DNA from 2 places in the Cohnella candida genome. Region 2 is predicted to be linked to the other one. Evidence: predicted binding sites of a transcription regulator. Region 2 holds the regulator's gene; the other holds the start of a gene.

Region 1 (3,412 bases), 780 kb from region 2:
TGTCTCTTACGAGGACGTGGCGAATTGGATGCTGAACCATGTCGAGCTCGATGGGCCGTATAAACGGAAAAGGGTCGGACTCGCTTATCGAAGCGATATTCCGGCCCGCTGAGGAGGGAACGAGTATGAACGGTTTGTTTGGCTGGCTGCTCGTTATTCATGTATTGGCGGCGTTTGCCGTCATTGGCCCCGCGCTTGTCGTGCCCGTCATCCGCAGATCCGCCAGGACCGCAGGTCAGCTGCGGTATGCTTTCGATGTCTCGGCCAAGCTGGCCTTCCTGCCCAAAATCGGCGGAGTCGTCCTTATCGCGACCGGGGTTTGGCTCATGATCGAGAGCGGGATAGGGTTCACCCAAATGTGGCTGAATCTATCTATCCTGTTATCGTTGCTATTGATCGTCTTGATCGACGCTATGATCGAGCCGCGAGTAAAGAAAATCATGCGGATGATGTCCGAAAACAAACAACAAGGTGATGAGATCCCGCGCGAATTTACGCAAGAGATGAGAACGATCGTGCCGTTCGATTCGGTGGCGCAAGCAATGATGATTGCCATAATCGTGCTTATGGTCTTGAAGCCCTTTTAAAGAAGCCTGTCGACCCCGAAGCTCTATGGGCTATCGGGGCGGCTTTGACAGGGCATTGGACGAAAAAAACGCCGTCTCCGGTCCGGAGCGGCGTTAATCGATGAAGGATCTTGCGCGCGGGATCATGCTTCCCGGCGATGGTCGAGCTGGCGCATGGAAATCGCTTCTTCCAACAGTTCAATGAATTCGCTGGAGAGATTCATCTTCTTGGCTTCCCGGTAGACTTCCAGCAAATGTTCGTCTTGCAGCGGGCGAAGCAAGGATGCTTTATCGCTCAAGCGGCGGGCGGCCAGCATATCGGACGGGCTGCCGCTGGGTTGCGCGTAAGATTCGCTGTCGTTCGACTGCTGGGTCACGAGGTAAGGATAGGTCCTTTGATTCATGGTGGTATCCCCCTATGTAGTTCCTAGGTGATAACTAGAAATGGAGGTTTATGGAACAACCTCTTTGCAAAAGGATAACACGGATCTCGAGACAGAAAGAGGGGGTATTCAAAGTTTTGAATTTTTGTTGACGGAAATAAAAAAACGTGATATGAAAAGCCCCCTTCCAAGGTGGAAGGGGGCTTGAGGTGCGCCGTATCGATCGTCAGAATCAGATTTTCTCGATGACTTTATCGATGAGGCCGTATTCTTTGGCCGTCTCGGCTTCCATGAAGTTGTCGCGGTCCGTGTCCTTCTCGATGCGTTCCAGCGGCTGGCCGGTACGTTCGGACAGGATACGGTTCAGCTTGTCGCGCAGCTTCAGGATCCGGCGGGCGCGGATTTCGATGTCGCTGGCTTGGCCTTCGGCTCCGCCGAGCGGCTGGTGGATCATGACTTCGCTGTTCGGCAGCGCGAAGCGTTTGCCGGATGCGCCGGCAGCCAGCAGGAACGCGCCCATCGAAGCGGCCATGCCCACGCAGATCGTGGAGACGTCCGGCTTGATGAACTGCATCGTATCGTAGATCGCCATGCCGGAAGTAATGGAACCGCCCGGGCTGTTGATGTACAGGTGGATGTCTTTCTCCGGATCTTCGGCGGCCAGGAACAGCAGCTGCGCGATGATGGAGTTGGCGACGACGTCGTTAATCGCCGTGCCGAGGAAGATGATGCGGTCTTTCAGGAGACGGGAGTAAATGTCGTAGGCCCGTTCGCCTCGGTTGCTTTGTTCGACGACCATAGGTACGAAACTCATGTGGGAAGTCCCTCCTTAGCGGAATGATTCGCTTGATTCATCAAGTTTTACCCATTTCATGATCTCATCATATCCAATTCGGAATCAAAAGTCAAAGAAAGTCAAAGTGTTGGGATGGTAACTTTTTCAGTATACCCATTTTTTCGCTTTCCCCCTAACTTCTTCCGCCAACCCCCTAAGTCCCCCTTCCCCGGAAGGGGGATTCCGAGGCGCTGCGCCCTCTGGACACCCGCGTTTTTACTAATGACGGTGCGCGTGGGTTTGGTGGATGGACGGGGCTTCGCGGGATAGTGGTGGATCGTGATTGTGTGGGAGGGCTCGAGTTGTGGAGGGCGGGAGATGAGCGGAGTTAAGTAAATGTGGTTTACTTATTGCGTCGGATGGCGGGAGTGCGTGAGGGTTTAAGTAAATGTGGGTTACTTTTTTCGGCGGATGGTGGGTTGCGAGGGGGTTTAAGTAAACGTCGTTTACTTATTTCGGCGGATGGCGAAGGTGCGTGCGGCGTCGAAAAAAACAAAAAACCGACCGTATGGAACGGTCGGTTGTGCTGTATGCTAGAATTTGGCGCGCCCGTAGGGAATCGAACCCCAATCTCAGGCTCCGGAGGCCTGCGTCATATCCGTTGGACCACGGGCGCATGACATCAATCAAGGACAGCAAAAGTTATTATAGGCGATGCCGAGGCAAAAAGCAAGAAGCTTCGGCCTGGTAAATTTGACGATACGGGGAATTCGCCATCTTGCAAGACGCCCTCCGATGGGATATGATAATGGTGGGACCAGAAAAGGACCTGCGGGACATTTTTAGTCCAGCACGACTTGCATTCATCCCGAACCATCCATCGTTCATCAGGAGGGCCAGCGGAAAGAATGCGCCATTTACTTGAGATCCAGAAGAAGCTCTTGCCGGATCTGATGCAGATCCTGCAGAAGCGGTACGAGATCCTGCACCGGATCTCGACGTCCGGTACGATCGGCAGGCGGTCGCTCGCGGCCGAGGTCGACCTGACGGAACGGGTGCTGCGTTCGGAGCTGGAGATCCTTCGGGCCCAAGGATTGCTCGAAACCGGCACGTCCGGCATGACGCTCAGCGAAGCGGGACGCCAGCTGGTGGATGAAATGCAGCCGCTCGTCAAAGAGATGTTCGGCTTGTCCGACCTCGAGGAGCGCGTGCGCGCGGCTTTCGGATTGAAGCGGGTCGTCATCGTACCCGGCGATTCGGACCAATCGGAGCACGTGAAGCTCGAAATCGGGCGCGCAGGCGCAAGGGTGCTTCGCGACAGCATGTCCCCCGGGGACGTCGTCGCGGTGATGGGCGGATCGACCATGTTTCGCATGGCCTCGCAGTTCACGATGCCCAACCAGCAGCGGGACAATTGGTTTGTACCTGCTAGGGGCGGCCTCGGCGAAAGCGTGGATTATCAGGCGAACACGATCGCTTCGGAGTTGGCGAAACGGACAGGCGCTCGATACCGGATGCTTCACGTGCCGGATCACCTGAGCGAAGAAGCCTACCAGACGATCATGCAGGAGCCCGGCGTCCGGGAAGTCGTCGACATGATCCGCAGCGCCCGCATCGTGGTGCACGGAATCGGCGACGCGATGACAATGGCACGCAGACGTAAGCTTGAAGCCGGTACGATGGAGGAA
Region 2 (3,412 bases):
CTAAACACACCACCGAAGCTATGGCATGACACTTAGGTGTCTTGGGTAGGGGAGCGTTGTATGCGGGTTGAAGTCAGACCGGAAGGACTGGTGGACTGCATACAAGTGAGAATGCCGGTATGAGTAACGAAAAGACAAGTGAGAATCTTGTCCGCCGAAAGCCTAAGGGTTCCTGGGGAAGGTTCGTCCGCCCAGGGTAAGTCGGGACCTAAGGCGAGGCCGAAAGGCGTAGTCGAAGGACAACAGGTTGAAATTCCTGTACCACCGTAAGCCGTTACGAGCGATGGGGGGACGCAGGAGGGCAAGGACGCGAGCTGATGGAATAGCTCGTCCAAGCAGTGAGGGGTGTGTGCAGGCAAATCCGCACACTATAACCTTGAGCTGTGATGGGGAGGGAAAATTGCAGTACCGAAGGTCTTGTGCTCACGCTGCCGAGAAAAGCCTCTAGCCAGGCGAAGGTGCCCGTACCGTAAACCGACACAGGTAGGCGAGATGAAAATTCTAAGGCGCGCGGAAGAACTCTCGTTAAGGAACTCGGCAAAATGACCCCGTAACTTCGGGAGAAGGGGTGCCCCGGTAGCGTGAATAGCGCGAGGGGGCCGCAGTGAAGAGGCCCAAGCGACTGTTTAGCAAAAACACAGGTCTGTGCGAAGCCGTAAGGCGAAGTATACGGGCTGACGCCTGCCCGGTGCTGGAAGGTTAAGGGGAGCGGTTAGGGGCAACCCGAAGCTGTGAACCGAAGCCCCAGTAAACGGCGGCCGTAACTATAACGGTCCTAAGGTAGCGAAATTCCTTGTCAGGTAAATTCTGACCCGCACGAATGGCGTAACGATCTTGGGCGCTGTCTCAACGAGAGATCCGGTGAAATTTTAGTACCTGTGAAGATGCAGGTTACCCGCGACGTGACGGAAAGACCCCATGGAGCTTTACTGCAGCTTGATATTGGACTTTGGTACGGTCTGTACAGGATAGGTGGGAGCCTAGGAAGCCGGAGCGCCAGCTTCGGTGGAGGCGACGTTGGGATACCACCCTGATCGTATCGGAGTTCTAACCTGTCACCGTGAATCCGGTGAAGGGACCGTGTCAGGCGGGCAGTTTGACTGGGGCGGTCGCCTCCTAAAAAGTAACGGAGGCGCCCCAAGGTTCCCTCAGCGCGGTTGGAAATCGCGCGAAGAGTGCAAAGGCATAAGGGAGCTTGACTGCGAGACCAACAAGTCGAGCAGGGACGAAAGTCGGGCTTAGTGATCCGGTGGTACCGAATGGAAGGGCCATCGCTCAACGGATAAAAGCTACCCTGGGGATAACAGGCTTATCTCCCCCAAGAGTCCACATCGACGGGGAGGTTTGGCACCTCGATGTCGGCTCATCGCATCCTGGGGCTGAAGTAGGTCCCAAGGGTTGGGCTGTTCGCCCATTAAAGCGGTACGCGAGCTGGGTTCAGAACGTCGTGAGACAGTTCGGTCCCTATCTGTCGCGGGCGTAGGAAATTTGAGAGGGGCTGTCCTTAGTACGAGAGGACCGGGATGGACGCACCGCTGGTGTACCAGTTGTTCCGCCAGGAGCACCGCTGGGTAGCCAAGTGCGGGAGGGATAAGCGCTGAAAGCATCTAAGCGCGAAGCCCGCCTCAAGATGAGATTTCCCAGTATGTAAGACCCCTGGAAGAACACCAGGTTGATAGGCCCGGGGTGGAAGCGCGGCAACGCGTGCAGCTGACGGGTACTAATCGGTCGAGGGCTTATCCTACGCAGTTAACACAGGTGATTGTTTCTTCAGCACTGCTTTCACGTTTCGCTATCCGGTTTTCAGGGTGTAAACCCGCAAACCGTTAAGGCACTTTAACGTTAACGACGTTAAAGTGCTTTTTTGCGTTTCCGGTCATCGGTACGGTGTAAAAACAGCGGAAATTTTTCATACTATAATCCAGGAAAGCCGGCCGTCGGCCCACCACTTGGCAACGGCGGACGAAAGTCGTATAATGTGGTTAAAGTCAAAGAAAGTCAAAGTCAGATCGTTCTCGAAAGGAGGGGAAGCGTTGCGCAACATTTCCGATCTCATCGAACATTACTTAAAGCAGATCCTGCAGAACAGTTCGGAAGGCGCCGTGGAAATCCAGCGAAGCGACTTGGCTGAGAAGTTTTCTTGCGTCCCGTCTCAGATCAATTACGTGATCAGCACCCGGTTTACCCTGGAGAAAGGGTACTACGTGGAAAGCAAAAGGGGCGGCGGCGGGTACATCCGCATCCAGCGCGTGGATCTTCCTTCACTCGAGGCGGTCCAACGGCATATCCACCAGACCGTCGGAGAACAGATCGATCAAACGGCGGCCGAAGGGTTAATTTATCAATTAGAGGAAGCGGAGTTTCTGACGGAGAGGGAAGCCCGCTTGATCCGGGCGGCCGTATCCCGCGAAGTGCTGGCGCTCAAGCTGCCGCTTCGCGACGAAATCCGCGCCAAAGTGTTGAAGGCTGTTCTGATCGCTCTGCTTGCCAGGTAGGCGGCGGATGGAAGAGGAGTGAGCGCAGATGTTATGCCAAGAATGCGGGAAGCGCCCGGCGACCCTGCATTTTACGAAAATTTTAAACGGAGAAAAGACGGAGCTGCACATTTGCGAATCCTGCGCGAGGGATAAAGGCGAATTCATACCCGGCACGCAAAGCGGCTTCTCGATTCATAACCTGTTATCCGGTTTGCTTGATTTCGAACAACATGCCGGGACAGGGGCCTCCAAGCCGCCGGCCGTTCGCTGCGATTCCTGCGGCATGACGTATTCGCAGTTCAGCAAAATCGGCCGGTTCGGCTGCAGCGATTGTTACAAGCATTTCGGCGAACGACTGGATCCGCTGCTGAAGAGGGTCCACGGGAATACGACCCACGTCGGGAAGGTGCCCAAACGTGCCGGAGGTAAAGTGAAGACCAAGCGCGAAATCGATCGGCTTAAGCAGGAAATGCAGGGCCGCATCGAAAACGAGGATTTCGAATCCGCCGCCCAGCTCCGGGATCGCATCCGCGAACTGGAGAAGGAAATGGGCGGGATATGATCGCTAGAGAGGAGGTGACGTCGTGGTGAAACGGAGTTTCGTCAAACAGGCGTTAAGCGAATGGATGCAGACCGAAGGACCGGAATCCGACGTCGTGCTGAGCAGCCGCATCCGGCTGGCCCGCAACCTGCGGGGCTCGCCGTTTCCGATGCTGGCCACTCCGGCTCAATCGCAAGCGGTGATGGAGCAGCTCCTCGACGTGGCGGAGAACGGCCGCTTGAACGGCCTTGGTCCGCTGGAGATTATCCGGCTTTCCGAATTGACGGAGTTGGAGAAGCTGGTGCTGGTGGAGAAGCATCTGATCAGCCCGAACCTGGCCAACGAATCCCGCAACGGGGCGCTGATCCTCGACCAGAAGGAAGACGTCAGCGTC

The links. The regulator CtsR, encoded in region 2, represses protease genes until heat stress. The targets are predictions, from matches to a motif close to ATGGTCAATAAAGGTCAAACA.
Region 1: the regulator CtsR is predicted to act here: its motif matches at 1,851-1,871, upstream of clpP (ATP-dependent Clp endopeptidase proteolytic subunit ClpP).

The regions. Positions count from the first base shown of each region.
Region 1 covers NZ_CP033433.1:4,459,383-4,462,794, forward strand. The annotation lists gene EAV92_RS20625 (NAD(P)-dependent oxidoreductase) at 1-112, shown strand, start outside; gene EAV92_RS20630 (DUF2269 family protein) at 126-587, shown strand; gene sda (sporulation histidine kinase inhibitor Sda) at 710-970, opposite strand; gene clpP (ATP-dependent Clp endopeptidase proteolytic subunit ClpP) at 1,182-1,763, opposite strand; tRNA gene EAV92_RS20645 (tRNA-Arg) at 2,326-2,400, opposite strand; gene EAV92_RS20650 (sugar-binding transcriptional regulator) at 2,633-3,412, shown strand, end outside.
Region 2 covers NZ_CP033433.1:3,680,894-3,684,305, reverse strand. The annotation lists rRNA gene EAV92_RS16860 (23S ribosomal RNA) at 1-1,744, shown strand, start outside; gene EAV92_RS16855 (CtsR family transcriptional regulator) at 2,034-2,495, shown strand; gene EAV92_RS16850 (protein-arginine kinase activator protein McsA) at 2,524-3,039, shown strand; gene EAV92_RS16845 (protein arginine kinase) at 3,104-3,412, shown strand, end outside.